3 regions of the Streptomyces sp. NPDC001381 genome follow, and region 3 is predicted to be linked to each of the others. Evidence: riboswitches for the same ligand, from Rfam matches in the RefSeq annotation. Region 3 holds a riboswitch; each other region holds the start of a gene.
The links. A riboswitch is a leader RNA that binds a small molecule or an ion and turns the genes downstream of it on or off. The one in region 3 is predicted to bind cyclic di-AMP.
Positions count from the first base shown of each region.

Region 1: it holds a riboswitch for cyclic di-AMP, as region 3 does, so the genes downstream of both, ACFY2L_RS35805 (transglycosylase family protein) here and ACFY2L_RS16815 (NlpC/P60 family protein) in region 3, are expected to answer to the same signal.
Region 2: it holds a riboswitch for cyclic di-AMP, as region 3 does, so the genes downstream of both, ACFY2L_RS08885 (peptidoglycan DD-metalloendopeptidase family protein) here and ACFY2L_RS16815 (NlpC/P60 family protein) in region 3, are expected to answer to the same signal.

Region 1 covers NZ_JBIAWO010000014.1:78,129-88,036, forward strand. Annotated here, with positions in the region: gene ACFY2L_RS35795 (cytochrome P450) at 1-87, shown strand, start outside; gene ACFY2L_RS35800 (transglycosylase family protein) at 308-1,303, shown strand; cyclic di-AMP (ydaO/yuaA leader) riboswitch at 1,509-1,678, shown strand; gene ACFY2L_RS35805 (transglycosylase family protein) at 1,683-2,387, shown strand; gene eno (phosphopyruvate hydratase) at 2,742-4,031, shown strand; gene ACFY2L_RS35815 (septum formation initiator family protein) at 4,171-4,647, shown strand; gene ACFY2L_RS35820 (DUF501 domain-containing protein) at 4,672-5,277, shown strand; gene ACFY2L_RS35825 (exopolyphosphatase) at 5,274-6,227, shown strand; gene ACFY2L_RS35830 (NAD(P)/FAD-dependent oxidoreductase) at 6,679-8,070, shown strand; gene ACFY2L_RS35835 (class I SAM-dependent methyltransferase) at 8,277-9,566, shown strand; gene ACFY2L_RS35840 (ABC transporter permease) at 9,622-9,908, opposite strand, start outside.
Region 2 covers NZ_JBIAWO010000002.1:400,232-410,139, forward strand. Annotated here, with positions in the region: gene ACFY2L_RS08865 (helix-turn-helix domain-containing protein) at 1-243, shown strand, start outside; gene ACFY2L_RS08870 (DUF6126 family protein) at 240-362, shown strand; gene ACFY2L_RS08875 (tyrosine-protein phosphatase) at 394-1,191, opposite strand; gene ACFY2L_RS08880 (alpha-galactosidase) at 1,412-3,499, shown strand; cyclic di-AMP (ydaO/yuaA leader) riboswitch at 3,804-3,961, shown strand; gene ACFY2L_RS08885 (peptidoglycan DD-metalloendopeptidase family protein) at 3,966-4,934, shown strand; gene ACFY2L_RS08890 (DUF6250 domain-containing protein) at 5,144-5,851, shown strand; gene ACFY2L_RS08895 (SGNH/GDSL hydrolase family protein) at 5,978-6,763, shown strand; gene ACFY2L_RS08900 (TetR/AcrR family transcriptional regulator) at 6,853-7,551, opposite strand; gene ACFY2L_RS08905 (Glu/Leu/Phe/Val dehydrogenase dimerization domain-containing protein) at 7,620-8,801, opposite strand; gene ACFY2L_RS08910 (MBL fold metallo-hydrolase) at 8,930-9,908, shown strand, end outside.
Region 3 covers NZ_JBIAWO010000003.1:693,700-703,607, reverse strand. Annotated here, with positions in the region: gene ACFY2L_RS16820 (tellurite resistance/C4-dicarboxylate transporter family protein) at 1-812, opposite strand, end outside; gene ACFY2L_RS16815 (NlpC/P60 family protein) at 1,008-2,156, opposite strand; cyclic di-AMP (ydaO/yuaA leader) riboswitch at 2,164-2,324, opposite strand; gene pcrA (DNA helicase PcrA) at 2,603-5,095, shown strand; gene ACFY2L_RS16805 (M23 family metallopeptidase) at 5,153-6,688, opposite strand; gene ACFY2L_RS16800 (lipase family alpha/beta hydrolase) at 6,944-7,852, opposite strand; gene ACFY2L_RS16795 (cobalamin B12-binding domain-containing protein) at 8,198-8,614, shown strand; gene ACFY2L_RS16790 (DUF5691 domain-containing protein) at 8,611-9,908, opposite strand, start outside.

The DNA.
Region 1 (9,908 bases), on a different contig from region 3:
GACCCGGCCGACTTGAGATGGCGTGGCGGGCTCATCATGCGCGGACTGCGCACCTTGCCCGTGGAGTTCACTCCGGTCCGTGACTGACCAGTGGCTGATCGACATCTGATCGTGAGTCAGCCGGATTGTGACCGTCTCGCGCGGCAAAGGTGACCGACCCTCAAGTCTGTGATCTTCACGTGATCTGCGCGGCATTAACTTGTGACAAGTGATCGTCTGCCGATACGTTCACTCGCTAGCGCGGCGAACCCGTGTGTGCTCACTCGCACGCCGCGCCGTTTGCCGCTGTCCAAAGAAAGGCCCCCGCATGCTCTCCGGGAACGGTCGTCACCGTCGCCCCCGTCAGGCCCCGGCCCTCCTCGTCGCGGCCGGAGTGACCGGCTCCGCCATCGCCATCCCGCTGTTCGCGGCCGGCGGCGCCAGCGCCGCAGAAGGAACGGTCTGGGACAAGGTGGCGCAGTGCGAGACCGGCGGTTCCTGGAGTGCCGACCGGGGCGACGGCGAGTACGGCGGTCTGGGCCTCAGCCAGGAGGACTGGGAGGCGTACGGCGGACTCGACTACGCCGCCAGCCCGGACCTCGCCAGCCGCAACCAGCAGATAGCCGTGGCCCAGCAGCTCCTCGCGGAGGAGGGCGTCGGCGCCTGGGGCACCTGTGCGCTGACGTCCGGGCTCACCAAGGAGAACGGCGCGGTCGGCGTGGACACCGGAGTCGCCGGCGGCGAGTCCGACTCGTCCGTGTCCTCCGGATTGTCCGACCTGTCCAAGGGGTCGGCCGATTCCGGAAAGTCCGGCGACTCCAATGGCGCGTCCGGTTCCGGTGACTCCGGCGAGAGTCCGTCCGACTCCTCCGGTGATGAGGCTGGTTCAGCCTCCGAGTCCCCTTCGTCCGCTTCGTCCTCCTCGGCGAACGACTCGGGCAAGTCCGACACTTCGGGCGCCGGTTCGGAGGGCTCACAGGATGCCGACAGCTCGCCCACGGCGACCCCGGAAGGGGACGACTCGGACAATACGGTGCAGGCGGAGGGTTCTTGGAGCCTCGTCGACACCGGCTCGCTCGGCTCCGGCCGCCATCGCGGCACCACCGCCGACGAGAGTGCCGCGGGCGGCACCAGGACCGCCTCCTCCGGCCGGCACGCGGCGTCCACCTATGTCGTCCAGGAGGGTGACTCGCTCATCACCATCGCCGACTCCCTTGGTGTCGACGGCGGATGGCGTGCTCTCTACGCCGAGAACAAGGACGTCATCGGCCCCGACCCGAGCGACATCACCCCCGGTCAGACGCTGGACACCGGGCTCGAATAGGGCTGGAACACCCAGAAAAACACCGGGAGTTCACGCCCCACTTCGCGTCGAATGTCCGCTTTGGCGAAAGTGTGGGATGAGTCTCAGAAGTCGTGATCGTCTTTGAAATTCCCCGGATCGCGTGTCTACGGTCATGACCGCTCGGCAACCCGAGCCCCGGTCGCCGCAACGCCGAATCCTGCCAGCGGCACCCCGGGAACAGTCGTCGCGTCAAGCGCCGTAGGCAGGAGCGGGGGACCCAAGGTAAGTGCCGGGTCCGGCGGTTGACCGCCGGAACCGGCTCGGGGTGAAGCCGCGCACCGTGAGGTGCGTGGCCGGGCAACTCAACCGGCCCGAACCCGACAGCTCACCTCGCAGGCGTCGGTGAGGGGATCGATCCATGCTGTTTTCCGGCAAGGGCAAGCACCGTCGTCCGAACAAGGCCACCCGCGTCGCCGCACTCGCCGGCGTCACCGGTGTCGCCATCGCCGCCCCGCTGATGGCGGCCGGCAACGCCTCCGCCGCCACCGCCTCCGAATGGGACGCGGTCGCCCAGTGCGAGTCCGGCGGCAACTGGTCCATCAACACCGGCAACGGCTACTACGGCGGCCTGCAGTTCTCGGCCTCCACCTGGGCCGCGTACGGCGGCACCGCCTACGCCGCGCGCGCCGACCTCGCCAGCAAGGAACAGCAGATCACCATCGCCGAGAAGGTCCTCGCGGGCCAGGGCAAGGGCGCCTGGCCGGTCTGCGGCACCGGTCTGTCCAACACCCCGTACTCGGGTGGCGGCTCCACCGGCTCCTCCTCGAGCGGCTCCGCCGGCTCCTCCTCCTCGGACAGCGGCACCACCACGCGCTCGACCGAGCAGCAGAGCGCCTCCCGCTCCGCCGAGCGCCCCGCCGCCTCCAAGACGGTCACCACTCCGACCGGCAAGAAGGTCAAGAAGGGCGACGGCGAGTACAAGGTCGTCAAGGGCGACACCCTCAGCACCATCGCCGAGAAGCACAAGGTCAAGGGCGGCTGGCAGAAGCTGTTCCAGCTGAACAAGGGCATCGTCGAGGACGCCGACCTCATCTACCCGGGCCAGCAGCTGCACCTGAAGTGACACCTGGCTCCCCGCCGGCCCACAGCATCCTCACAGCCGAGGCCCGCACACTGAAGGCCTCGTGAGGGTCACCCCCGTCCCCACGGGCTCCCCGCTCCGGTGCGTGTTCCCCCGTACGCACCGGGGCGGGGTTTTTTCTGCCCTCCGGCCGTTCTTCGCCGTCTGTTCGCCCGAGTTCCGCCCCAGGTCTTTGTTCCGGCCAGGAACAATGTGTACCGTCAGTCTGTCCACGGGACGGTCGGTCGGCTGCCGACGGCCCCGGGGCGGTTAGGCTCTAGTCGCAAGGCTCACCAAAGGCCGACATGGCCCGCGGGCCCCGCACAACCAGCGTCACATCCCAAGAAGGAGATGCTCGTGCCGTCCATCGACGTCGTCGTAGCCCGGGAAATCCTGGACTCCCGAGGCAACCCCACGGTCGAGGTCGAGGTCGGCCTCGACGACGGCAGCACGGGTCGTGCCGCCGTCCCCTCCGGCGCCTCCACCGGCGCCTTCGAGGCCATCGAGCTCCGCGACGGTGACCCGGGCCGCTACCAGGGCAAGGGTGTCGAGAAGGCCGTCCTCGCCGTCATCGAGCAGATCGGCCCGGAGCTGGTCGGCTACGACGCCACCGAGCAGCGCCTGATCGACCAGGCCATGTTCGACCTGGACGCCACCGACAACAAGGGCTCCCTCGGCGCCAACGCCATCCTCGGCGTCTCGCTCGCCGTCGCCCACGCCGCCTCCGAGGCCAGCGACCTCCCGCTCTTCCGCTACCTGGGCGGCCCCAACGCGCACCTGCTGCCGGTGCCGATGATGAACATCCTGAACGGCGGCTCGCACGCCGACTCCAACGTGGACATCCAGGAGTTCATGATCGCCCCGATCGGCGCGGAGTCCTTCTCCGAGGCCCTGCGCTGGGGCACCGAGGTCTACCACACCCTCAAGAAGGTCCTGAAGTCGAAGGGCCTGTCCACCGGCCTCGGCGACGAGGGCGGCTTCGCCCCGAACCTCGGCTCCAACCGCGAGGCCCTCGACCTCATCCTCGAGGCCATCAAGGAAGCCGGCTACACCCCCGGCGAGCAGATCGCCCTCGCGCTCGACGTCGCCGCCTCCGAGTTCTACAAGGACGGCTCCTACACCTTCGAGGGCAAGGACCGCTCCGCCGCCGAGATGACCGAGTACTACGCCGAGCTCGTCGCGGCGTACCCGCTCGTGTCCATCGAGGACCCGCTGTTCGAGGACGACTGGGAGGGCTGGAAGACCATCACCGACAAGCTCGGTGACAAGGTCCAGCTCGTCGGCGACGACCTGTTCGTCACCAACCCCGAGCGTCTGGCCCGCGGTATCGAGGAGGGCGCGGCCAACGCGCTGCTGGTGAAGGTGAACCAGATCGGTTCGCTCACCGAGACCCTGGACGCCGTCGAGCTGGCCCAGCGCAACGGCTTCAAGTGCATGATGTCGCACCGCTCCGGCGAGACCGAGGACGTCACCATCGCCGACCTGGCCGTCGCCACCAACTGCGGCCAGATCAAGACCGGCGCCCCGGCCCGCTCCGAGCGCGTCGCCAAGTACAACCAGCTGCTGCGCATCGAGGAGATCCTCGACGACGCGGCGGTGTACGCCGGCCGCAGCGCCTTCCCGCGCTTCCGCTCCGCGAACCAGTAGGCCCGGCAGGGGGCCGGTGAGGTCCCCCGGCCCGACCCGAGCCGGGTCGGCGCGAGCCAGTCGTACGTACGTCCCCGTACTCGGTCCCGTACCGTGTGCGGGGACGTACGCGTGTGTGGAAAGGGGAGGCGCAGAGCCGATGGCCGTGAAGGACCGGGACCGTTTCTCCACCGCGACCAGACTGCGGCTGCTCGGTGAGCAGACCGCGGCCCGGGTCTACCGCTCCCAGACCAGGCGCCAGGCCCGCCGCTCCCGCCTCACCGGCCGCGCCGCGCTCCTCGCGCTGGTCCTGTGCACCCTGATCGTGGCCCTGGCCTACCCGATGCGGCAGTACGTCTCCCAGCGCGCCGAGATCGCCGACCTGGAGCGGGAGCGGGAGCAGGCCCGCGAGCGGGTCGAGCAGCTGCGCGACCTCAAGGCGCGCTGGCAGGACGACGCGTACGCCGAGCAGCAGATCCGGGAGCGGCTGCACTATGTGATGCCGGGGGAGACCGGCTACATCGTGATCGACCCGGACGCGGCCACCAAGACCCGCGCCGACCACGGGGCGGCCGACCGCCCCTGGTACTCGAACGTGTGGGACGGCGTCGACAAGTCCGACGCCTCCGACCAGTGACACCGTGCAGGTAGAAAGACAGGTATGGAAAAGCCCCCGCCGACCACCCCGCGCACCGAGCCCACCGACGCGGACGTCGAGGCCTTCAAGCAGCAGCTCGGCCGTCCGCCGCGCGGGCTGCGCGCGATCGCGCACCGGTGCCCGTGCGGCCAGCCGGACGTCGTCGAGACGGCCCCCCGCCTGCCCGACGGCACCCCCTTCCCGACGCTGTACTACCTCACGTGCCCCAAGGCGAACTCCGCCATCGGCACCCTCGAGGCGAACGGCGTGATGAAGGAGATGACCGACCGGCTGGGCACCGACCCGGAGCTGGCCGCCGCCTACCGTGCCGCGCACGAGGACTACATCCGGCGCCGGGACGAGATCGAGGAGCTGACGGGCTTCCCGAGCGCGGGCGGCATGCCGGACCGCGTGAAGTGCCTGCACGTGCTCGTGGCGCACTCCCTGGCCGCGGGCCCGGGTGTGAACCCGCTCGGCGACGAGGCGCTCGCCATGCTGCCGCAGTGGTGGCGCAAGGGGGCGTGCGTGACGCTTCCCGGGGCGCCGTCGGGCGAGGGCGTGCAGGTGGAGACGTCCGAGGACGGCGCCGGCCACTTCGCCTTCGGGCCGGTCGAGGGAGACGAGCGGTGACCCGGGTCGCCGCCGTCGACTGCGGGACGAACTCGATCCGCCTCCTCGTCGCCGACGCCGACCCCGAGACCGGTGAACTGGTCGAACTGGACCGCCGGATGACGATCGTCCGCCTCGGCCAGGGGGTCGACCGCACCGGCCGGCTGGCGCCCGAGGCGCTGGAGCGGACCTTCGCCGCCTGCCGCGAGTACGCGGCGGTGATCAAGGAGCTCGGTGCGGAGCGGCTGCGCTTCGTGGCCACCTCCGCCTCCCGGGACGCCGAGAACCGCGACGAGTTCGTGCGGGGCGTGCTGGACATCCTGGGCGTCGAGCCCGAGGTCATCACCGGCGACCAGGAGGCCGAGTTCTCCTTCACCGGCGCCACGAAGGAACTGAAGGGCCGCGCGGACCTCACCCGGCCCTACCTGGTGGTGGACATCGGCGGCGGCTCCACGGAGTTCGTGGTCGGCGACGAGCACGTGGGCGCGGCCCGCTCGGTGGACGTCGGCTGTGTGCGGATGACCGAGCGCCACCTGGTCGTGGACGGAAAGGTCACCGACCCGCCGGCGCCGGAGCAGATCGCGGCCCTGCGCGCCGACGTCGAGGCGGCCCTGGACCTCGCCGAGGAGACGGTCCCGCTGCGCGAGGCGCACACGCTGGTGGGCCTCGCGGGGTCCGTGACCACGGTCTCGGCGATCGCCCAGAACCTCCCCGCGTACGACTCGGCGGCCATCCACCACTCGCGTGTCCCGCAGGCCAGGGTCCGCGAGATCACCGAGTGGCTGCTGCACTCCACGCACGCCGAGCGCGCTGCGGTCCCGTCGATGCACCCGGGCCGGGTGGACGTGATCGCGGCGGGCGCCCTCGTACTGCTGGCGATCATGGAGCGGATCGGCGCGGAGGAGGTCGTCGTGAGCGAGCACGACATCCTGGACGGCATCGCGTGGTCGGTGGCGGGCTCCTCCGCCTGACTCCCCTCGGCTCCGCCCGGGCGCTAGTTGCACTCTGCTGAGCAGGCAGGATGCCCGTTTGAGCAGCGCCGGGGGGCCTTCCCGGGCCCCTCGGCGACGCCCCGTCGGAAAAGTTCGTGAAGTTCTTCACAAGGAATTCGGCCCTGTCGGAGGACGAACGTGGCCCGGTTGACCCTTCCGGGGGGTCGGCACCCGTGTGAACGTGTTCAAAAGAGGCGCGCACGGACGTTTCGCGGAGGTGTTCCCCGAGCGTGTTTCGGACCCCTCACCCCACCCCTCATCACCCGGAGAGGCAGCTCACGCGGCATTGACAACGCCCCGCCCTACACGCTGGTTCCCCCTCCGCGCCATGACGTGGATCACGCGGGCCGCGGAGGATAGCACACACCCTCCGGAAGCTTGTGAAGGGGCGCACGAGCGACCCCCCTCAGGCGGGTGGATACTCGATGCCATGAGCACCACGGAGCGTCCCAGGATCCTCGTAGTAGGCGGTGGGTACGTAGGCCTGTACGCAGCTCGGCGCATCCTCAAGAAGATGCGCTACGGCGAGGCGACCGTCACGGTCGTCGACCCCCGGTCGTACATGACCTACCAGCCCTTCCTCCCCGAAACCGCCGCCGGCAACATCTCCCCGCGCCACGTCGTCGTCCCGCTGCGACGCGTGCTGCCGAAGGCGGAGGTCCTCACCGGCCGGGTCACCACCATCGACCAGGACCGCAAGGTCGCCACGATCGCCCCGCTGGTGGGCGAGGCGTACGAGCTGCCTTTCGACTACCTGGTGATCGCGCTCGGCGCGGTCTCCCGCACCTTCCCGATCCCCGGCCTCGCCGAGCAGGGCATCGGTATGAAGGGCATCGAGGAGGCCATCGGCCTGCGCAACCACGTCCTCGAGCAGCTCGACAAGGCCGACTCCACCACCGACGAGGAGATCCGCCGCAAGGCGCTCACCTTCGTCTTCATCGGCGGCGGCTTCGCCGGTGCGGAGACCATCGGTGAGGTCGAGGACATGGCCCGCGACGCGGCCAAGTACTACAAGAACGTGTCCCGCGAGGACATGCGCTTCATCCTCGTCGACGCCGCCGACAAGATCCTTCCCGAGGTCGGCCCCAAGCTCGGCCAGTACGGCAAGGAGCACCTGGAGGCCCGTGGCGTGGAGATCTACCTCTCCACCTCCATGGACTCCTGCGTGGACGGCCACGTCGTGCTGAAGAACGGCCTCGAGGTCGACTCCAACACGATCGTGTGGACCGCCGGCGTCAAGCCCAACCCGGTCCTGGCCCGCTACGGCCTCCCGCTCGGCCCCCGCGGCCACGTGGACGCCCAGCCGACCCTCCAGGTCACCGGCACCGACTACATCTGGGCCGCCGGCGACAACGCCCAGGTCCCGGACGTCGCCGCCCGCAAGGCCGGCGTCGAGAACGCCTGGTGCCCGCCGAACGCCCAGCACGCGCTGCGCCAGGCCAAGGTCCTCGGCGACAACGTGGTCTCCGGCATGCGGGGCTTCCCGCAGAAGGAGTACGCGCACTCCAACAAGGGCGCGGTGGCGGGTCTCGGCCTCCACAAGGGCGTCGCGATGATCGTCATGGGCAAGATGAAGATCAAGCTCAAGGGCCGTCTCGCCTGGTACATGCACCGTGGCTACCACGGTCTGGCGATGCCGACCTGGAACCGCAAGATCCGCGTCTTCGCCGACTGGACGCTCGGCATGTTCCTCAAGCGCGAGGTCGTCGCCCTCGGCGCCATGGAGAACCCCCGCGAGGAGTTCTACGAGGCCGCCAAGCCGGCCCCCGCCCCGGCCGCGGCCGCGGCGAAGCCGGAGAACGAGAAGGCCAACGCCTCCTGATCTCCGCCTGACAGCACACCCCGCAGGGGCCGCCCGCCATCCGTGGTGCGGGCGGCCCCTACGGCTGTTCCGGACGACTCGGCCCCCCCTGGTGACGTCCGCGGAGTTTGCCCACCCATGACGCGCGTGGGGGACTGCGTCCAGGCCCGCCAGGTGTTTACGTGGAGTCAGGACAGTCCGGGATCACCGTCACGGAGGTGTGCTCCATGACCCATGCCGCGCCGCGGCTCCACGCCCTCGTCGAACAACTGCTGGGAGTGCCGCTCCCGGTGCGCGTGCGCGCCTGGGACGGTTCGCAGGCGGGCCCGCCCGACGCGCCCACCCTGGTGGTGCGCAACCGAAGAGCCCTGCGCCGTCTGCTCTTCAAACCGGGCGAGCTGGGCCTCGCCCGCGCCTGGGTCGCGGGAGACCTGGACGTCGAGGGCGATCTCTACCTCACCCTCGACCTCCTCTCGGGGCTCCTCTGGGAACGGGGCGAGGACGCCCGCGGCCTCGCCCAGGCCCTGCGCGACCCCCAGTTCCGTGCGGCCGTCCGCGGGTTGCTGAAGCTGGCGGGACCCCCGCTGCCGCCCGCGCCGCCCGAGGAGGAGGTGCGCCGCACCGGACACCTCCACACCCGCCACACCGACCGACGGGCCGTCAGCCACCACTACGACGTCGGCAACGACTTCTACGAGATCGTCCTCGGCCCGTCCATGGTGTACTCCTGCGCCTACTGGCCCGGCCCCGACAGCACCCTCGAGGAGGCCCAGCGGGACAAGCTCGAACTCGTCTGCCGCAAGCTCGCCCTGTCCCCCGGCCGGCGGCTCCTCGACGTCGGCTGCGGCTGGGGATCCCTGGCCGTCCACGCGGCCCGCGAGCACGGGGTGAGCGTCGTCGGCATCACCCTCTCGCAGGAGCAGGCGGCCTACGCCCGCAAGCGCGTCGCCGACGCCGGCCTCACCGACCGGGTCGAGATCCGGGTGCAGGACTACCGGGACGTCGCCGACGGGCCGTACGACGCGATCTCCTCCATCGGCATGGCCGAGCACGTGGGGGCCGAGAAGTACCTGGAGTACGCGACCGTCCTGCGCGGGCTCCTGACGCCCGGCGGGCGGCTGCTCAACCACCAGATCGCCCGCCGGCCCCAGCGCGACGAATCCACCTATCACGTCGACGAGTTCATCGACGCCTACGTCTTCCCCGACGGCGAGCTGGCGCCCCTCGGCAGCACCGTCACCCAGCTCGAACGCGCCGGCTTCGAGGTCCGTGACGTCGAGTCCATCCGTGAGCACTACGCCCTCACCCTGCGCCGCTGGGTGGCCCGGCTGGAGGACGACTGGGCGCGCGCCGTCCGGCTCACCAGCCCCGGACGGGCCCGTGTCTGGCGGCTGTACATGGCCGCCTCCGCCGTCGCCTTCGAACGCAACCGCATCGGCGTCAACCAGGTCCTCGCCGTCCGGACCCCCGAGCTCGGGGACTCCGGGATGCCCCTGCGCAGCCGTACCTGGAACTGAGCACACGGAAAAGGGGCCCCGCGTCCCATGACACGGGGCCCCCACCGGACGCCGGCTACTCCGACTTGATCGCCGCCAGCATGTTCAGCCGGGCCGCCCGCCGCGCCGGCCACAGCGCCGCCAGGACGCCCACGCCGGCGGCCAGCAGCAGGAACAACGCCATCCGGCCCCACGGCAGGACGAGTTCGTACGTCGCCATCTTCGTGCCGAGCAGCTCACCGGCCGCCCAGCCGAAGAACACGCCCAGGCCGATGCCGAGCACCCCGCCGAAGAGGGAGATGACCAGGGACTCCAGACGGACCATCCGCTTGACCGAGCGGCGGTCCAGGCCGATCGCCCGCA
Region 2 (9,908 bases), on a different contig from region 3:
GACATCGTGCGGGTGCATCCGGGGGAGGAGTGGCTGCACGTGCAGCGCGGGCGGCTGCGGCTGCGCCTCGGGGACACCGTCCATCTGCTCGGGCCCGGGGACAGCGCGCACTTCGACTCGCTGACCCCGCACCGCCTCGCCGCGCAGGACCCCGAAGGGGTCGAGCTGCTGTTCGTCCACACCCTGCTGCAGAGCCCCACGGCCACGCTGTGCCTGGGCCCGACCCCTGGAGAGACGTCATGACCGACATGGAGGAACGGTTCCCCCGCAGCCTCTGGATCCGGCTGATCATCTACATCGCCGTGGGCCACCTCCTCGCCGCGTTCATCTGGCTGCTGTTCGAGGTGGGGGCCAAGCGGTGAGCCGCCCGCGCGGGGCCGGCCTGCCGGGCCGTCAGTCGAGCAGGCGCTCGCGCAGCCGCTCCCGGGTCTCGGACGCCAGCCCGAGGCCCCGCTCCAGATAGGTGTCGACGCCGCCCCAGGTCTCCCCGATGGTCTCCATGGCCGCCGCGAGGTACTCCGCCCGGGCGTCGAAGAGGGGGCTGAGCAGCTCCAGCACCTCGGGGGTGTAGGCGGTCGCCTGCGAGCCGTTGCTGCGTATCTTGTAGCGGCGGTGCTTGGCGTTGGACTCCAGGTAGTCCGCGAGGATGGCCTCGCGCTCCACGCCCAGGGCGAGCAGCGTCACCGCGACGGAGAGGCCGGCGCGGTCCTTGCCCGCCGCGCAGTGCATCAGGGCCGGGACGTTGTCCTCGGCGAGCGAGTGCAGCACGCGCGAGTGCTCGGCCGTGCGCTCCTTGATGATCGAACGGTAGGAGGCGATCATCCGGCCGGCCGCCTGTCCCTCGCCGAGGATCGCGCGCAGCTGGTCGATGTCGCCGTCGCGGACCATCTTCCAGAACTCGGCGCCGTCCGCCGGGTCCGACAGCGGCAGATTCACATTGCGCACGCCCGGCAGCTCGACGTCCGGGCCCTCCAGCTTCTGGTCCGCCGCGTTGCGGAAGTCGAAGATCGTGTGCAGGCCCAGGGAGGACAGGAACGCGGCGTCCTCGTCGGTCGCATGCGCGAGATGGCCGCTGCGGAACAGCACGCCGTGCCGTACCCGCCGTCCGTCGACGGTCGGCAGACCGCCGACGTCGCGGAAGTTGCGGACACCGGCCAGCTCGGGCTCGGTCGACGGGATCTGCTGCGTCACGGGGGCTCCCTCCCGGTCGGGCTCCGCCGGCGCGGCTCGTGGTGGCCGGCGGGACCTCCTCGACCATACGACATGGATTCCCCGGGCAACGGTTGTCCGCAGGTGGACAAATCCCCCGTCTCTGCAGGTGAACGGTTTCTCCACAGGCATTGCCGGGTGGGGCACCCGCATCCGATGATGTTGAGACTTGATCGCACCTGTTCGAATCAGTGGGGGTTTGATGCCCGAGACCGTGAAGCCCGAGATCGCCGCGGACGGCCGCACCTGGCTCCTTTCGGGGCCCGCGAGCAGCTACGCCCTCCATCTCACCGAGGCCGACGAGCTGGTGCACCTGCACTGGGGCCCGAGGATCGCGCTCGCCGACGCCGAGGCCCTCGCGGCCCTTCCTCTGCGGGGCCGCGCGTCCTTCGAGGCGGCTCTGGACGGCCACGAGGAGTACCCGGTGGAGGGCGGCCCCCGTTTCGTCCGTCCCGCCCTGTCCGTACGCACCGCCGAGCGGCGCGGCACCGAATGGACCTTCGAGACGTACGAGACCGAGGGCGCCGAGCTGCGGCTGCGCTTCCGCGACGCCGGTCTGACGATCACCCTGCACTACCGGATGCGGGACGACGTCATGGAGCGCTGGACGACCCTGCGCAACGAGGGCGCGGAGCCGCTGGAGCTGCTGCGCGCCGACTCCGCCACCTGGACCCTGCCCGAGCGGGAGGGCTGGCGGCTGTCGCAGCTGCACGGCCGCTGGGCCGCCGAGTCCCGGCTCGTGAGGGCCCCGCTCACCTACGGTGAGAAGGTCATCGGCAGCCGCCGCGGCCACACCGGCCACCAGTATCTGCCCTGGGTCGCCCTCGACACCGACGCGACCGAGGAGCGCGGCGAGGTCTACGGCTGCGCCCTCGGCTGGTCCGGCTCCTGGCGCATCGCCGTCGCCCAACTCCCGGACGAGCGCGTACAGATCACCGGCGGCGCCGGCCACGACGACTCGGGCCTGCTGCGCCTGGCGGCGGGGGAGTCCTTCACCGCGCCCGTCTTCGCCGGCCTGTGGAGCGACGGCGGCTTCGGCGGCGCCAGCCGCGCCTGGCACGCCTACCAGCGCGCCCATGTGATCCCGGACGCCGAGCGGGACCGGCCGGTGCTGTTCAACTCCTGGGAGGCCACCTTCTTCGACATCTCCGAGGAGCAGCAGGCGGCCCTCGCCCGCCGTGCCGCGGAGATCGGCGTCGAGCTGTTCGTCGTCGACGACGGCTGGTTCGGCGCCCGCACCAGCGACCGTGCCGGACTCGGCGACTGGCACCCCAACCCGGACCGCTTCCCCCACGGCCTCAAGCCCCTCGCCGACCAGGTGCACGGGCTCGGCATGCAGTTCGGCATCTGGGTCGAGCCCGAGATGGTCAACCCGGACAGCGACCTGTACCGCGCCCACCCGGACTGGGTGCAGTTCCAGCCGGGACGAAAGCGGACGGAGTTCCGCAATCAGCTCATGCTGAACCTCGCGCGCGAGGACGTCCAGGAGTACCTCTGGGGACAGCTCGACGGGCTCCTGTCCAGTGCGCCCATCGACTACGTCAAGTGGGACTTCAACCGCTGCTTCACCGACGCCGGCTGGCCGGACGACGCCTACCCGCAGCGTCTGTGGGTCGACCACGTGCGCGGTCTGTACGCCCTCCTGGACCGGTTGCGGGCGGCCCACCCGGGTGTGGCCTTCGAGTCCTGCTCGGGTGGCGGCGGGCGGATCGACCTCGGCATCCTGAGCCGCACCGACCAGGTGTGGACCTCCGACAACACCGACCCGCTCGACCGCCTCGCCATCCAGCACGGCTTCAGCCAGATCCACCCCGCGCGCGTCATGGCCGCCTGGGTCACCGACAGCCCCAACACCCAGCTGAACGGGCGGGTCAGCTCACTGCGCTTCCGTTTCGTCAGTGCGATGGCCGGGGTGCTCGGGGTCGGCGGGGACCTGTCCGAGTGGACCGACGAGGAGCTCGCCGAGGCCCGGCGATGGGTGGACCTCTACAAGGAGATCCGGCCCCTCGTCCAGCAGGGCGACCTGTACCGGCTGCGTCCCCCGGCGGGCGGACTGAGCGCCGTCCAGTACGTCCGCGGCGACGAGGCCGTGGTCCTCGCCTGGCTGGAGGCGCAGCGGTACGGCGAGCCCGTACCCGCGCTGAGGCTGCGCGGCCTCGACCCGGCAGCGTCGTACGAATGCCGCGAAACGGGCGAAGTGCACCGGGGTGCGGTGCTGTTGCACCATGGACTGCGGATCGCGCTGCGGGGTGACCTCGATGCGACGGTTATCCGTCTGCGTCGGATCTGAGGGTTCTGTCCGAATTGGATCCTTCGTTACAACTCGCTCTGGAATAGGGGATCCTGGAGGGGCGTCACGTGAGCAGCGTCATATTCGTGACCGTCCGTCGCCCGTCATGTTCACGTAATCCAATGTCTTTTCAGGGACGTTGGGCGAAAATGCGCGTGCCTGATGCACGCAGCGTCACCGGTAATTCTCACAGGGGATCAAGAGAAAGGAGTGAGCAGGGCAACCTGTGCTTGTTCCCGTGCGTCTGGGTCGCTTACGTTCCAGTCCAATCCGGACGGACGCCGAATCCTGCCGCCGCCCGGAGTCCGCACACTCACCCGTCACGGCAGGAGCGGGGGACCCACAGGTAGAACCGCCTGTTCCGGTCTCCGGAACAGGCTTGGGGTAAAGCCGCGCCTCGGCGCGGCCGGGCATCTCCAGTCCGCACCCGACAGCTCACCTCGCAGGCGCCGGAGAGGAATTCGCCATGCCCGCGAAGGGTAAGCACCGCCGTCCGAAGACCCAGCGTTTCACCCGTTCCATAGCCGTCGCCGGAACCGGCGGGGCCGCGCTCGCCCTCCCGCTCATGGGAGCCACCGGCGCCCATGCGGCCACCACTCAGTCGGTTTCCCAGTCGGCCGCTCAGGCCGTTTCCGGATCGGTCGCGGAAAACGCCGTACAGGCCGCTCCGGTGTCGCGGAAGTCCCCGGCTTCGCACGCCAGGACCTACACCGTGCGGGCCGGTGACTACCTCGCCAAGATCGCCGACGAGCAGAACGTCAGCGGTGGCTGGCACAAGCTGTACGCGGACAACCGTGAGGCGGTCGGCGGCAACCCCTCGCTGATCCACCCCGGCCTCGAGCTGTCGATCGGCAAGAAGGCCGCGACCACCAAGTCCTCCTCCGGTTCGTCCGCTTCCTCCTCCTCGTCGTCGAAGACCTCGACGTCGTCGTCCTCCTCCACCACGTCCTCCGGCTCGAAGGCCTCGACGTCGTCCTCCTCGAAGACGACCGCCACGGCCGCCGAGAGCGGCGCCGGCACTTCCAGCGGTTACAGCCTTCCGGTGGCCGGCGCGACCGTCGGGACCGGCTACCGCGTGGCCGGCGGCATGTGGTCCAGCGGCTACCACACCGGCGTCGACTTCGTCGTGCCGACCGGCACCTCGCTCAAGGCCGTCGGCGCGGGCACGGTCGTCTCCGCCGGATGGGGCGGCGCGTACGGCAACCAGGTCGTCATCAAGCTCAACGACGGTTACTACGCCCAGTACGCCCACCTCTCCCAGCTCTCCGTCTCGGCCGGTCAGACCGTGACCGCGGGCCAGCAGGTCGGCCTCTCCGGCGCGACCGGCAACGTGACCGGCCCGCACCTGCACTTCGAGATCCGCACCACGCCGAACTACGGCTCGGACGTGGACCCGGTCGCCTACCTCCGCTCCCACGGCGTCTCCGTCGGCTGACCCGCGCCGACGACCCCCGCGCGACACGCCTGATCGCCTGACACGCAGCCGAAGGCCGGACCCCCGCCCCCGGGGTCCGGCCTTCGGCGTGCCCTCCGGGTTCCGGGGCGGCTCGACGGGTAGGGGGTAAGCGCTTTCCGCTTGTTCCCGCAAACGTCCCCAGACGTCCCGCAGACGTCCCGCCGATGCTCACCGAAGGAGCCGCCGCCATGACCACCACCCGTCGGGCCCTGGGAGCCCTCGCCGCAGGCGCCGCCCTCGCCGCCCTGGCCCCGGCCGGTCCCGCGAGCGCCACCCCTCGCCACCGCCGGCTGATCGCCCACGACGACTTCCGCCACGGGCTGCGCCAGTGGGTCGTGGAACGGGAGCGGGGCGGGAGCGTCACGGCCTCGCGCGGAATCCTGGACATCGACGTGCCCGCCGGGGCGACGGTCTGGTTCAAGCGGCCGCTCGAAGGACCGTACGTCCTCGAATACGTCGCCACCCCCGTCGCCGAGGGCGGCGCCAACGACCGTGTCTCCGACCTCAACAACTTCTGGAACGCCGTCGACGTCCGCTCCCCGGACGACCTCTTCGCCACCCCGCGCGGCGGCGCCCTCGCCGAGTACGACCAGCTCACGACCTACTACGTCGGCTACGGCGCCAACACCAACACCACGACCCGGCTGCGCCGCTACGTGGGCCTGGCGGGTGTGCGCCCGCTGATCCTCGACTACACCGAGCCGCTGCTCGTGGCGAACCGGCCGCACCACGTGCGGATCGTCTCCGACGGCTCCACGGTGAGGTGGTGGAACAACGGGCGGCTGGTCTTCGACTACGCCGACCTGCAGCCCTACACCCGCGGGCACTTCGCCTTCCGGACGACCTGGAGCCACTTCCGGATCAACAACTTCCGGGCGTGGTCCCTTATTCCCTGAGGGGCGAACTCTTCGGGAGTGGCTTATCTCACCGACCGTCAACCCCTGCCTACGGTCGCGTAGGTCACATTCGAAGGTGAATCATGATCTGCCGTGGCAGACGATTCGAAGAGTGACAACAGATCAGTGATCGGGTCGTACGTGGCGGTGGGGGACAGCTTCACCGAGGGCGTCGGCGACCCCGGGCCCGACGGGGCGTTCGTCGGCTGGGCCGACCGGTTCGCGGTGCTGCTCGCGGACCGGCGGCCCGAAGGCGACTTCGAGTACACCAACCTGGCCGTGCGCGGAAAGCTGCTCGACCAGATCATGGAGGACCAGCTTCCGCGGGCCGTCGAACTCGCCCCGGACCTGGTGTCCTTCTGCGCGGGCGGCAACGACATCCTCCGGCCGGGCACCGACCCCGACGAGGTCGCCGAGCGCTTCGAGAGCGCGATCGCCGCACTGACCGCCGTCGCTGGCACGGTCATGGTGACGACCGGCTTCGACACGCGGGGCGTGCCCGTGCTCAAGCATCTGCGCGGGAAGATCGCCACCTACAACGGGCATGTCCGGGCCATCGCGGACCGGTACGGGTGTCCGGTGCTCGACCTGTGGTCCCTGAAGTCCGTGCAGGACCGGCGGGCGTGGGACGGCGACCGGCTGCACCTCTCCCCGGAGGGGCACACGCGGGTGGCGCTGCGGGCCGGGCAGGTGCTCGGGCTGGAGGTGCCGGCCGACCCGGAGCAGCCCTGGCCGCCGCTGCCGCCCCGGGGGACGCTCGAGGTGCGCAGGGACGACGTGCAGTGGGCGCGGGAGTATCTCGTGCCGTGGATCGGGCGGCGGCTGCGGGGGGAGTCGTCGGGGGATCACGTGACCGCCAAGGGCGCGTTGTCGCCCGCGGACATCAGGATGCGGATCGCCGCGGTGGCGTGAGGGGCGGGGTGCGGCGGGAGGGATTCACCCCGCCGCACCCTTCCCGTGCTCGCCCCCGGAGGCTGCGCCCCCCGACCCCCGTCCCGCCGTCAGGGGCCCTCGTCGTCGACCTCGGATGCCTCGGAGACCGCGGAGAACTCGGAGACCCCGGAGACCGCGGAGAACTCGGAGACCCCGGACGCCGGGCGGGCCGGGGTGCTCAGCCCGAGTTCCCTCGTCAGCGTCTCTTCCACCCACTCCTGTGCCCTGGCCCGGGACACCGTGCCGCCGTACGACGTCAGCTGGACGGCCAGACCGTCCAGGAGGGCCGTCAGCCGCAGGGCCGTCGCCGTCGGGTCCGGGCAGGTGAACTCGCCTGCCGTCACACCCTCGGTGATGACCTCGGTGAGCGCCGACTTCCACTTCCGGTCGAGGTCCCGGGCGACCTCCCGCAACGCGGGCTCGCGCAGGGACACCGCCCAGCCCTCGATCCACAGCCGCCAGCCCTTGGCCTGCCCGGTCGGGGCGTACCAGCGCACCGCCGACCGCAGCCGGCGCAGCGCGGTCGTCCGGCGGCCGAGCAGCCGGCGCAGCTGGGCCAGGTCGCCCTCGGCGGCGTACGCGAAGGCCTCGGCGACCAGCTTCTCCTTCGTCGAGAAGTGGTAGAGGACCAGCGCGTTGCTCACACCGAGCGCCGCGGCCACGTCGGCGATCCTGACCGCCGCCACGCCCCGCGCCTCGATCTGCTCGATGGCGGCCCGCAGCAGCTCCTCACGCCGCTCGGCCACGCTCAACCGGACCCTCGCCACGCCGTCACCCTACACAGGAGCCGGACGCCCGCCGATCCGTACGGGCTCCGCGACCTGCGCCGACGTCCTCACCGGTGCCGTCCGAACCGCTCCGCGATCACCGGCAGCCGCTCCGCGGCGAGGGCGTGCGCGGCGGCCCGGGGCGTCGTCCCGTCCGCCTGGGCGCGCGCCAGGACCAGCTCCATCAGCGCCCGCATGGCACGGCGCGTGTGCGCGAACGCCTCGTCCGCGTCCGCGCCGATGTCGCCGAACAGTGTCCACCACCACCAGGCGTTCGTCCCGGAGTTGACCACCACGTCCGGCAGGACGCGCACCCCGCGCGCGTGGAGCGACGCCTCCGCCTCCGGCAGGACCGGCATGTTGGCCGCCTCGGCGATCCAGCGGGCGGTGATCCGTTCCTCTTCCTCGACGCCGATCGCGTACGACACCGCCGCCGGCACCAGCACCTCCGCGTCCACCGACAGCCAGGCCTCGCCCGGCAGTTCGCGGTCGGCGGGCCGCAGCGCGGCACGGTCCACGGTGCCGTGGCCGTCGCGCGCGGCGAGCAGCGCCTCCACGTCGAGTCCGTCCGGGTTGGCGATCGTGCCCTTGACGTCGGCGACGGCCACGACCGTCAGCCCCGCGCGCGAGAGGAAGCGTGCCGTGGCGCCGCCCATGGTGCCGAGCCCCTGCAGCGCCACCCGCGTCCCGGTGTACGGCACCCCGGCCCCGTCCAGGGCGGTCAGCACCGACTCGGCCACCCCGCAGCCGCCGACCAGCTCGTCCAGGCCGATGCCGTCCACCTCGACGGCGAAGGCGTCCGCCAGACGCGCGCGGGCCGCCTCCTCGTCGTCGAGCAGCGGGTACACGGCCTGCACCGAGGAGACCAGGCCCACCTCGGCGACCGCCCGGTCCACCAGGTCCTGGGTCAGGCCCAGGTCCTCGCCGGTGGTCCAGCAGCTCTCCACGTACGGCCGCACCGCCCGCAGATAACGGACCAGCAGCCCGTACGCCTCCGGGTCGCGGGGATCGCAGTCGATGCCGCCCTTGGCCCCGCCCAGGGGGACGTAGCGCGCCCGGGGGTCGTAGTGCAGCGCCTCCTTGAGGCTCATCCCGCGCGCGAGCCCCGTCACCTCCTCCAGGGTGCAGCCCTCCCGCATCCGCAGACCGCCGCTGCACACACCGCGCACGAGCCGGTCCACCACCAGGAAGCCCCGGCGGCCGGTGACGTCGTCCGTCCAGGTCAGGGACAACAGGGGCGCGGCGGACATGGGGGCTCCTCGAACCGGATCGTTACTGAACAGTGGGTCAGTATCGGGAGGCGGGACGAGGGCTGTCAACGCACTGTCGGAGGGGGCGACCATAATGGAATGCCTCAGCGACCCCACCTGGAGGTACCGTGTCCGGTTTCCGTTCCCTGAGCCGCGGGCTCCGCGCACTGCAGCCCGAGGCCTTCGGCGCGGACCCCAGTGGTGAGCGCATGGCGCTCATCCGCAGATCGCCCCACTTCAGGGACGGGGTCTTCCAGAACCCCGGCGGCCCGGCCCGCACCCGCCCCTCGGGTTCGGCACTGGACTTCGCCAAGGTCTTCTTCGACAAGGAGCAGCGCCCCCGCCGTGCCCCCACGGGAACCGTCCCGGTGCACGCCACCACTCTCGCCGACCTCGCCAAGCCGCCCGTCACGGGCCTGCGCCTGACCTGGATGGGCCACTCCAGCGTGCTTGCGGAGATCGACGGGCAGCGCGTGCTGTTCGACCCCGTCTGGGGCGAGCGCTGCTCCCCGTTCCCCTTCGTCGGCCCCAGGCGGCTGCACCCGGTCCCGCTCCCGCTGGCCGCGCTCGGCCCGGTGGACGTCGTCGTCATCTCCCACGACCACTACGACCACCTGGACCTGCCCACGATCAAGGCACTGGCCGGCACGGACACGCTGTTCGCGGTGCCGCTCGGGGTCGGCGCCCACCTGGAGCACTGGGGCGTGTCGGCGGACCGGCTGCGCGAGCTGGACTGGCACGAGGCGACCAAGGTCGGCGGACTCACCCTCACCGCCACCCCGGCCCGCCACTTCTGCGGCCGCGGCCTGCGCAACACCCAGCACACCCTGTGGGCCTCCTGGGTCGTCGCCGGCGAGGAGCACCGGATCTACCACAGCGGCGACACCGGCTACTTCGACGGCTTCAAGGACATCGGCGCCGCCCACGGCCCGTTCGACGCGACGATGATCCAGATCGGCGCGTACTCGGAGTTCTGGCCCGACATCCACATGACGCCCGAGGAAGGCGTGCGCGCGCATCTCGACCTCCAGGGCGGCACGCCGGGCGGCGCGCTGCTGCCGATCCACTGGGCCACGTTCAACCTGGCGACGCACGCGTGGACCGACC
Region 3 (9,908 bases):
GCCCACCGCCGCGTGTCGTAGCGCGGCCGGGGCCAGAGCACCTCGGCGGCGAGCAGGGCGCCGTACCAGCACAGCGAGAGCACGAGCAGTCCGACGGTCAGCACGCGCAGGACGCCCCGGTCGTCGGCGTTCCACAGGTACTCCGCGCGGTCGGCGGTGATGAGCCTCGCCCCCGCCAGCGCGGAGATCGCCAGCGCCCCGCCCGCCACCCACTGGTCCCCCGCGCCCTGGGCCACCTGCCGCCAGTCGAACAGGACCAGCATCGGCACATAGAGCACGAGCCCCAGCCAGAACAGCGCCAGCGCGGTGTACGCCGGCCAGGTCGTCGCCTCCGCCCTGCCGAGCGTGGCGGCCAGCACCGCGAGCCCCTGGGTGGCCACACAGCACAGGAACACGTCCCCGGGCATCCGCCGTTCCCGGTGTCCCGCGACACGCCGGAGGACCTGCCGTGCGACCCCGGCCAGCAGGAGCGGCCACAGCACCGCCGACAGGGCCAGCAGCGCCCAGGCGAGGGTCTGCCAGCCGAGCGCCGAGACGCGTGTGCCGAGGACGGTCGTGGCGGCCACGGCGGTCAGTCCGTCCGGCGTGCGGGCCTCCGCCCACCACCGCTCGCGCTGCCGCACCAGCCGTACGGCGAAGTCCGCGCCCAGGGCCACCCACGCGGCGCCGGCCAGCGCCAGCGCGACACGGGACAGCACCTCGTATCCCACCAGGTGCAGTCCGACCGACAGGACGCCGGTGGCCAGAACGGCGGCCCCGGCCGCCGGCGGACGCCGCGCCCACCAGGCGCGCGGGGAGGAGGAGCCGGACATGGGGCCGATGCTAGGGAGCGCGGAGCGGCTTGTGCGGGGGCACACGCGCGGCGGGCCGCAAACACGCGCGGGTGGCCGCACACGACACGTACGCGCGCGTGGCCGCGGAAAACGGTCCACGCGCGCGTGCCTCGGGCCGGGTGGCCCGTGGGCGTGCCTCAGGCGGGCGCACCACGCCAGGCGGGGCGCACCGCGCTAGGCCGGGCGCACCACGCTGTGGATGGCCGACTCGCCGTCGTAGTAGATCGACTCCTCGCGGACGTACGCGCCGGGCTTCGGGGCGTGGATCATCATGCCGTTGCCGATGTAGAGGCCGACGTGGCTGATGTCGTCGTAGAAGAAGACCAGGTCGCCGGGCTGGGCGTCGGCGAGGGAGACGGTGGTGCCGGCGTTCACCTGGTCGTAGGTGGTGCGGGGGAGGGTGACGCCCGCGGCCTTCCAGGCGGCCTGGGTGAGGCCGGAGCAGTCGTAGGAGTCGGGGCCGGTGGCGCCCCACACGTACGGCTTGCCTATCTGCGCACGGGCGAAGGCGAGCGCCTTCTCGGCCTTGGTGGCGTACGACGAGTCCGTGGTGGACGTCGAGGAGCCGGCCGTCCCGCTGGTGTCGGTGCTCTGCTGCTGGGCGGCCTGTTCGGCGGCCTGCTGCTGGGCGAGCTCGGCCGCCTTGCGCGCGGCCTCCTCCTGCTTCTGCTTCTCGATCGCCGCCAGCCGCGCCTTCTCCTGGGCCGTCAGCTGCGACAGCAGTTCGCGCGCGTCGCCGAGCTTCTTCTGGACCGTGGCCTTGGCGGTCTTCAGGTCGCCCTGTGTGTCGGTGAGCGTCGCGAGGCTCTCGGTGGCCTCCCGGCGCTTCTTCATCGTCGCCGACTGCTCGGTGAAGTAGTCGTCGACGGCGCCCTTCTGGCGGTCGGTCAGCCGGCTCATCAGCTGCGTCTGGTCGAAGTAGTCCTGCGGGGAGTCCGCGAGCAGGAAGGTCGCCGTGTCGGGCGCGGAGGCGCCGGTGCGGTACTGGGCCGCGGCGAAGGAACCCAGCTCCTCCCGCGCCTCGTTGAGCTTCTGGGTGCGCTGGGCGACGTCGTCGAGGAGGGTGTCGACCCGTTTGCGCTGCTTGGTCGTCTTCTCCTTGGCGGCGTTGTACTTCTCGGTCGCCGACTCCGCCTGGCGGTAGAGATCGTCGACCTTCTTCTCGACCTCCTCCAGGCTCGGCTTGCCGTCGTCGGACGGCGCGGCGTTCGCCGTCTGGGAGAGCAGGGCCACGGAGGTGAGGGCGGCGGTGGCGAGGGCGGGCGTGCGGATGCCCGCCACGCGCGAACCCGCGGAACGCGGCTTGCGGTGCTGCGACGCCAAGGGAGGCGACTCCTTCCAACGGTCCGCCTACCGGGTTAGCTGTCGGGTTCGGGCGGGTGGTTCGGAAGGGTTGCCCTACGGCCTGCTCCGATGGGGAGTCGGGCCGATTCACCCCAAGGTCTCGGTGGGTCCCCGGCTCCGGCTGCCGCGAGGGGGCGCGCCGGACTCGGCGGAGGCCGCGCGGCCCGGCGGGGTTCGCCGGTGGGGGTCGTGCGGCCTGCCCGGCACGGTAGCCAACTCGTGTGGTCCCTGTGAAGGTTGATGGGTGATATGCCCGATACATTTTCGTGACATCGGGCAAAGTCCGGGCGAGGGTCGCGGACCGTGCGTTTCCCGCTCCGGGGAGTGAGTGAAGGTCGCGTTCCGCTTCTCCCGGAGGCGGGCCGCCGGGCAGGTTTTCGGGACGGGTCCGCGTTGTCGGTGGGGCACCCTAGACTCGGAGAGCGATGAGCAGCCTCTTTGACGACAGCTTCCTGGCGGACCTCCAGGGCCCACGCGGCCCCGAGGAGGAACCCCCGCCGCCGCCCGAGGACGATCACACTCCGGAATCGGTTCCGGACGATCTGTTCGGCGGGAAGTTCGACGTGCCCCCGGACCGCGACGCCTACTACCGCGACGGCGCCCCGCGCCCGGCGCTCGACGCGGCGGCGCTCCTGGAGGGGCTCAACGACAACCAGCGCGCGGCCGTCGTCCACGCCGGCACCCCCCTGCTCATCGTCGCCGGCGCCGGCTCCGGCAAGACCCGTGTGCTCACCCACCGCATCGCCCACCTCCTCGCCGAGCGGGACGTCCACCCGGGCCAGATCCTCGCGATCACCTTCACCAACAAGGCCGCGGGCGAGATGAAGGAGCGGGTCGAGCAGCTCGTCGGCCCGCGCGCGAACGCGATGTGGGTGATGACCTTCCACAGCGCGTGCGTGCGCATCCTGCGCCGCGAGAGCAAGAAGCTCGGCTTCACGTCGTCGTTCTCGATCTACGACGCCGCCGACTCCAAGCGTCTGATGGCCCTGGTCTGCCGTGACCTGGACCTCGACCCCAAGCGCTTCCCCCCGAAGTCCTTCAGCGCCAAGATCAGCAACCTGAAGAACGAGCTGATCGACGAGGAGGACTTCGCCGCCCAGGCCGCCGACGGCTTCGAGAAGACCCTCGCCCAGGCCTACGCGATGTACCAGTCGCGTCTGCGCGAGGCGAACGCCCTCGACTTCGACGACCTGATCATGACGACGGTCAATCTGCTGCGTGCCTTCCCGGACGTCGCCGAGCACTACCGCCGCCGCTTCCGGCATGTTCTCGTCGACGAGTACCAGGACACCAACCACGCCCAGTACGCCCTGGTCAGAGAGCTGGTCGGCACCTTCGAGCACCCGGTGGACGTACCGCCCGGCGCGTACGACGTGCCGCCCGCCGAGCTGTGCGTCGTGGGTGACGCCGACCAGTCGATCTACGCCTTCCGGGGCGCGACGATCCGCAACATCCTCCAGTTCGAGGAGGACTACCCGGACGCGACGACGATCCTCCTGGAGCAGAACTACCGCTCCACGCAGACGATCCTCTCCGCGGCCAACGCCGTCATCGAACGCAACGAGTCCCGCCGCCCCAAGAACCTGTGGACCAACGCGGGCGCGGGCGCGCGCATCACCGGCTATGTCGCCGACACCGAGCACGACGAGGCGCAGTTCGTCGCCGACGAGATAGACCGGCTGACCGACGCGGGCGACGCGAAGGCCGGCGACGTCGCCGTCTTCTACCGCACCAACGCCCAGTCCCGTGTCTTCGAAGAGGTCTTCATCCGCGTCGGCCTGCCGTACAAGGTCGTCGGCGGGGTCCGCTTCTACGAGCGCAAGGAGGTCCGGGACGTCCTGGCCTACCTGCGGGTTCTCGCCAACCCGGAGGACACCGTCCCGCTGCGCCGCATCCTCAACGTCCCCAAGCGCGGCATCGGCGACCGCGCGGAGGCGATGATCGACGCCCTCTCCCAGCGGGAGAAGATCAGCTTCCCGCAGGCGCTGAAGCGCGTCGACGAGGCGTACGGCATGGCCGCGCGGTCGACGAACGCGGTGAAGCGGTTCAACGCCCTGATGGAGGAGCTCCGGACGATCGTCGAGTCCGGCGCGGGCCCCGCCACCGTCCTCGAGGCGGTGCTGGAACGCACCGGCTACCTCGCCGAGCTGCAGGCCTCCACCGACCCGCAGGACGAGACCCGCATCGAGAACCTCCAGGAACTCGCCGCCGTGGCACTGGAGTTCGAGCAGGAGTCCGGCGAGGGCGAGACCTCCGGCTCCCTCGCCGAATTCCTGGAGCGGGTCGCGCTCGTCGCCGACTCCGACCAGATCCCCGACGAGGACGAGGACGGCTCCGGCGTCATCACCCTGATGACCCTGCACACCGCCAAGGGCCTGGAGTTCCCGGTCGTCTTCCTCACCGGCATGGAGGACGGCGTCTTCCCGCACATGCGCGCCCTCGGGCAGAACAAGGAGCTGGAGGAGGAGCGCCGCCTGGCCTACGTCGGCATCACCCGCGCGCGGGAGCGGCTCTACCTCACGCGGTCCGCGATGCGCAGCGCCTGGGGGCAGCCGTCGTACAACCCGCCGTCCCGGTTCCTGGAGGAGATCCCGGCCACGCACGTGGACTGGAAGCGGACGGGAGCCACCGCGCCCGTGTCCTCCGGTCCGGTCTCCGGGGTGGCGTCGTCGCTGGCCTCGTCCTCCCGCTCGCGTTCCTCGGCCGCCGGCGCCTCCGGCTTCGCGACGCGCAGGGCGGGGGCGGAGAAGCCGGTGGTCGCGCTGGCCGTCGGCGACCGCGTCACCCACGACCAGTTCGGGCTGGGCACGGTCGTCGGCGTGAAGGGCACGGGAGCCAACGCGGAGGCGACGATCGACTTCGGCGACAGCAAGCCCAAGCGGCTGCTGCTGCGGTACGCCCCGGTGGAGAAGCTGTAGCCGTGTGAAGTGAGCCCCCGCTGTGGCGACGGGGGCTCGCAGCGGTGTGGGGGACGACTACGTCGGGTCGAGCCCGTGGCTGCGCAGCCACGGCAGGGGGTCTATCGCGGAACCGCCCGCCGGCCGGACCTCGAAGTGCAGGTGCGGGCCGGTGGAGTTGCCGGAGTTGCCGGAGTAGGCGATCGGGTCGCCGGCCTTCACCGTCGTACCGGAGGCGACGCGGTAGCTGGAGAGGTGGCAGTACCAGGTCTCCGTGCCGTCCTTCGCCGTCACTATCATCATGTTGCCGTAGGCGCTGTTCCACTGCGTCCGTACGGTGCCGTCGGTCGCCGCCATCACGGTCGTGCCGTAGGAGACCGGGAAGTCGATGCCGGTGTGCTGGGACATCCAGTTGACGCCGGCCTGGCCGAAGTAGGCGCTGAGCCCGCGCGCGGCGACGGGGAGGGCGTACTTCGGGCGCAGCCGCTCCTTGCGGGCCGCCTCGGCCGCCGCCTTCTTCAGCTCGGCCGCCTGCTGCGCCTTGAGGTCGATGCGCTCCTGGGTGCGGCTGGCCCGGTCGGCGAAGTCGTCGGCCTCGGCGGTGAGGGTCTCGAGCTGGGTGTCCAGCTTGTTGTTGGCGGCGGACGGCTTCACGGCCTGGGCGTCCGAGGCGGACGCCGTCGTGTTCGTGTCGTCGCCGCCGGTCAGGGTGCCGACGGAGGCGGCGGCGATCCCGGCGACGCCCATCACACAGGCCGAGGGCACGGCCACGGTCAGCAGCGCGGAGCGCTTCGCGGGCGTACGGCGGCGGGAGCGGCCCGCGTTGCGGGCGGCGGCGCGGGTGAGGGGCGCCGGGGCGGTCTCCTCCTGGTCGTCCAGGAGGGGGAGTTCGACGGCGGGGAGCTCACCGGTGGAGGCCGACTCGCCGCCGTCCGGGCCCTGTTCGTCGTAGCCGATTGTCTCGAAGGTGGCGGTGGCCTGCTGGTCGAAGGGGACCTCGGCCGGCTCCTCGTATGTGTCGGAGACCGGGGCGGCGGTGGTCTCGCCCCCGTCGGAGTTCCACTGCGTGGCGTCGTAGGCGCCGGTGTCGAAGGCCTGGGTGCCCCATTCCCAGTGCTGGGTCTGCTCGACCGGACTGCCGGCCGGCCCGGGCTGCAGCCAGGTGTTCGCGTCCCAGTGGCCGCTGGTGTCGGAGGTGGTGGCCTGCGCCGGGACGACCGGCTGCTGCTGGTGGTCGGTGGGCCAGCCGGTCGTGTCGTACGCGCCCGAGTCGTAGGCGGCGTGGTGCTGGGCCGCGTACGGGTCGTAGTTCAGGGTGTGGTGGGCGCCCGTGTCGTGGAGCTGGTGGCCGCCGGTGTCCACCATCGTCGGGTGGGCGCCGATGGTCCACTGCCCGTCGCCGTAGGTGGTGCCCGAGCCGTCGCCGGGAAGGCTGCCGAAGAGGGGGTCGGCCGTGAAGTGGCTGGTGCCGTGGGCGCCGGTGTCGTAGCCGTTGTACGAGGTGAAGCCGTCGTACTGGGCTTCCTGGGTGCCGTACGACGCGTAGGGCGTGGAGTCGGCGTCGGAAGCCGGAGCCGGGGTGGTCGTGATCCCCGACGGGTGACGGTCGTTCACCAACTTCTCTCTCGCCTCGACAACAGGGGCTGCCAGAGCAGTGCGGCGACTGTACCCGGCGGTACGCGGGCGCGACAATCTTCCGCAGGTTTCGTGCTCGCAGGAAACGGGCAATCGGCCGTGTTTCGGGGGACTGTGGGCGCGGGTTTGGCCCTATGTTCGAAGAGTGTTCGATGCCCGGGCGGGTGGCTGCCGGGGCGCTGTACGGGTGACGGGCCGCCGGCGGTCTCAGGCGCCGCCGATTCGCGGGCTGTGTCAGGCCACCGTCAGCCCGCCGGTGTGCGCGTCGGCCGCGGCCGACGGCTCGGGCGTGTCGAGGGCCTCCCGTATGCCGGTCGCGACCGCCGGGTGGACGGGCAGGGCGAGATGTCCGATCCCGGTCACGCGGACGTTCTGCACGCTCAGGTCGGGGTGGTCGATGCAGGCGGTCTCCAGCGGGACCATCAGATGGTCGAGATCGCTCCAGAAGCTGACGAAGTGCGTACGGCAGCCGGGAGCGGGCCGGGACAGTTCCTCGATGACCTGCGAGCCGGGGCGCATCTGGCGCACGATCGGGTGCGCGTTCGCCAGGGGCGCCACCCGCGTGCCGGAGTGCGGGGTGCCGAGCGTCACCAGCGTGCGGACCCGGACGTCACCGCCCAGCCGCTGGACGTAGTAGCGGGCTATCAGGCCGCCGAGGCTGTGCCCCACCACGTCGACCCGGACGCTGCCGGTGCGTGCGCAGATCTCCTCGATGTGGCGCCCGAGCAGCTCGGCAGCGGTGCGGATGTCGCAGGTCAGAGGGGAGTAGTTGAGCGACTCGACGCGGTGCCTGCCGTGCTGGGCGAGGCTGCGGCGCAGCAGGACGAAGACGGAGCGGTTGTCGATGAACCCGTGCAGCAGGACGACGGGGAGCGGGGCCGGGGTCCGCAGCTGTGCGGGGCACTCGGTGCCATTTTCGTCGGTCTCGCCGTTCGGTGCCGCCGGGAGCACGGGGCGGCAGCGCTCCTGGGCGATGCCGGAAGGGTAGAGCAGGAGGTGTCCCGCGAGGATCGCGAGGTCCAGGACGGTGGCCTTCAGCAGAGCCGTGGAGAGCCCCGCCAGCCTGCCCGTCAGGCTCGGCAGGTCGGGCAGCAGACGCTGGCACAACGGAAAAAGGGGCTGCAGCACCCTGCTGACCTGCATCGCCGACCTCCTGTCGGCACACCGAGGACATCCCTGTCCCCCGTGTGCCCTCGTGGAAGTCGCGGCGGAGGCGGTCGGCCGGGCGGCGGCGGGGTTCTCGGCCCCGGGCGCCCGTCGCGGCTACGCCGATGCGCCGTACCACCGCGCCGCGCGGCCTGCGGCGCGGTGGTACGGCGACCTCGTTGCGGCTCCCGTTTCTGTCCCATTGTGTGATTTCCCCCTCGGCTCGTGCCGCGAAACGGCCGGTTGCGGGATGCTGGCGATAACGGTCGTTCACTTCCCGGGTGGGTGGCACGGGGTGCCCGGACCCTCGAGGATGGACGCAGTCGCTTCAGGGAGGCAGTGATGGGTGTGGCAGGCGGTCCGATCCGCGTGGTGGTGGCCAAGCCGGGACTCGACGGCCACGATCGCGGCGCCAAGGTGATCGCCCGGGCGCTGCGCGACGCCGGCATGGAGGTCATCTACACCGGACTCCACCAGACCCCCGAGCAGATCGTCGGCACGGCGATCCAGGAGGACGCGGACGCCATCGGCCTGTCCATCCTGTCCGGGGCGCACAACACGCTCTTCGCCGCGGTGATCGAACTGCTGAAGGAGCGGGACGCGGCGGACATCCTCGTCTTCGGCGGCGGGATCATCCCCGAGGCGGACATCGCGCCGCTGAAGGAGAAGGGGGTCGCGGAGATCTTCACCCCCGGGGCGACCATGGCCTCGATCGTGCAGTGGGTGCGGGAGAACGTCAGGCAACCGGCCGGAGCCTAAGCCCCGTCGTCGTCTTCCCCTCTGCCGTGCGGCGTCCGGGCCCAGGGCCCGCTCGGGTCGGCAACTCCCCTCAGTTCCTGCGCCATCACCGCCCTCAGGCGCAGTGTCGTGCCCAGCCGCTGGAAGGCCTCCGCCCAGTAGCCCCCGGCCCCGGGTGAGGCGTCCTCCGGTTCGTCGGGCACGGCCAGCAGGGCGTCCAGGCGGGAGGCCTCCGACGGGTCCAGGCAGCGTTCGGCCAGGCCCATCACCCCGCTGAAGCTCCACGGGTAACTGCCCGCGTCCCGTGCGATGTTGAGAGCGTCGACCACCGCACGGCCGAGCGGGGCCGCCCAGGGCACCGCGCACACGCCGAGCAGCTGGAACGCCTCCGACAGACCGTGGGCCGCGATGAACCCGGCGACCCACTCGGCCCGTTCGCCCACCGGGAGGGTGCTCAGGAGCTTGGCCCGCTCCGCGAGGGAGACCGCGCCCGGTCCGCCCGCCCCGGGCGCCGACGGCGGTCCCAGCAGCGCCCGCGACCAGACCGCGTCCCGCTGGCGTACGGCGGCCCGGCACCAGGCCCCGTGCAGCTCGCTCAGCCAGTCGTCGGCCACCGGGAGCGCGACGATCTGCTCCGGAGTACGGCCGCCCAGTCGCGCCGGCCAGGCGGCCAGCGGGGCCGCCTCCACCAACTGGCCGAACCACCAGGACCGTTCGCCCCGGCCGGACGGCGCCTTGGAGGAGACGCCGTCGCGTTCCATGGCCGCGTCGCACTCGTGGGGTGCTTCCACGACGAGCGTCGGCCTGTCCCGCGTGTGGTCGACGGCCACGCACGCGCCGGCCCGCACCGCCATCCGTGCCGCGAGCGCCGAACCCGGCAGCGCCGACAGCAACTCGGCCGCCGTCGCCCGTACGTTGCGGCTGCGGTCGGCCAACGCCTCCTCCAGGAAGGGCTCGTCGCGTGCGCCGAGGCCGGTGCGCAGCGAGTCCAGGAACATCAGGCGGTCCTCGGCGCGCTCCGTCGGCCAGGTCGATTCCAGCAGCTCACGCGCGGTGTCGGGGACACGGGACCGCAGCGACGCGAGGAGGGCGACGCGCTCGGCGAACAGCCCCTCCTGCCAGAGCTTCTCGATGCGGCCGGTCTCCTCAGGGCGCGGCAGTGAGGCGTCGCCCCCCGGTGCCGCGCGGCGCGCGAACCGCCAGTCCGGGTTCAGCCCGGCCAGCCACAGGGCGCGCGGGCCCGCGAACCGCAGCGCCGCCGGGCGCAGATCCGTACGCCCGCGTGCCGCGTCGAGCAGCGCGGGCAGGGCCTCGG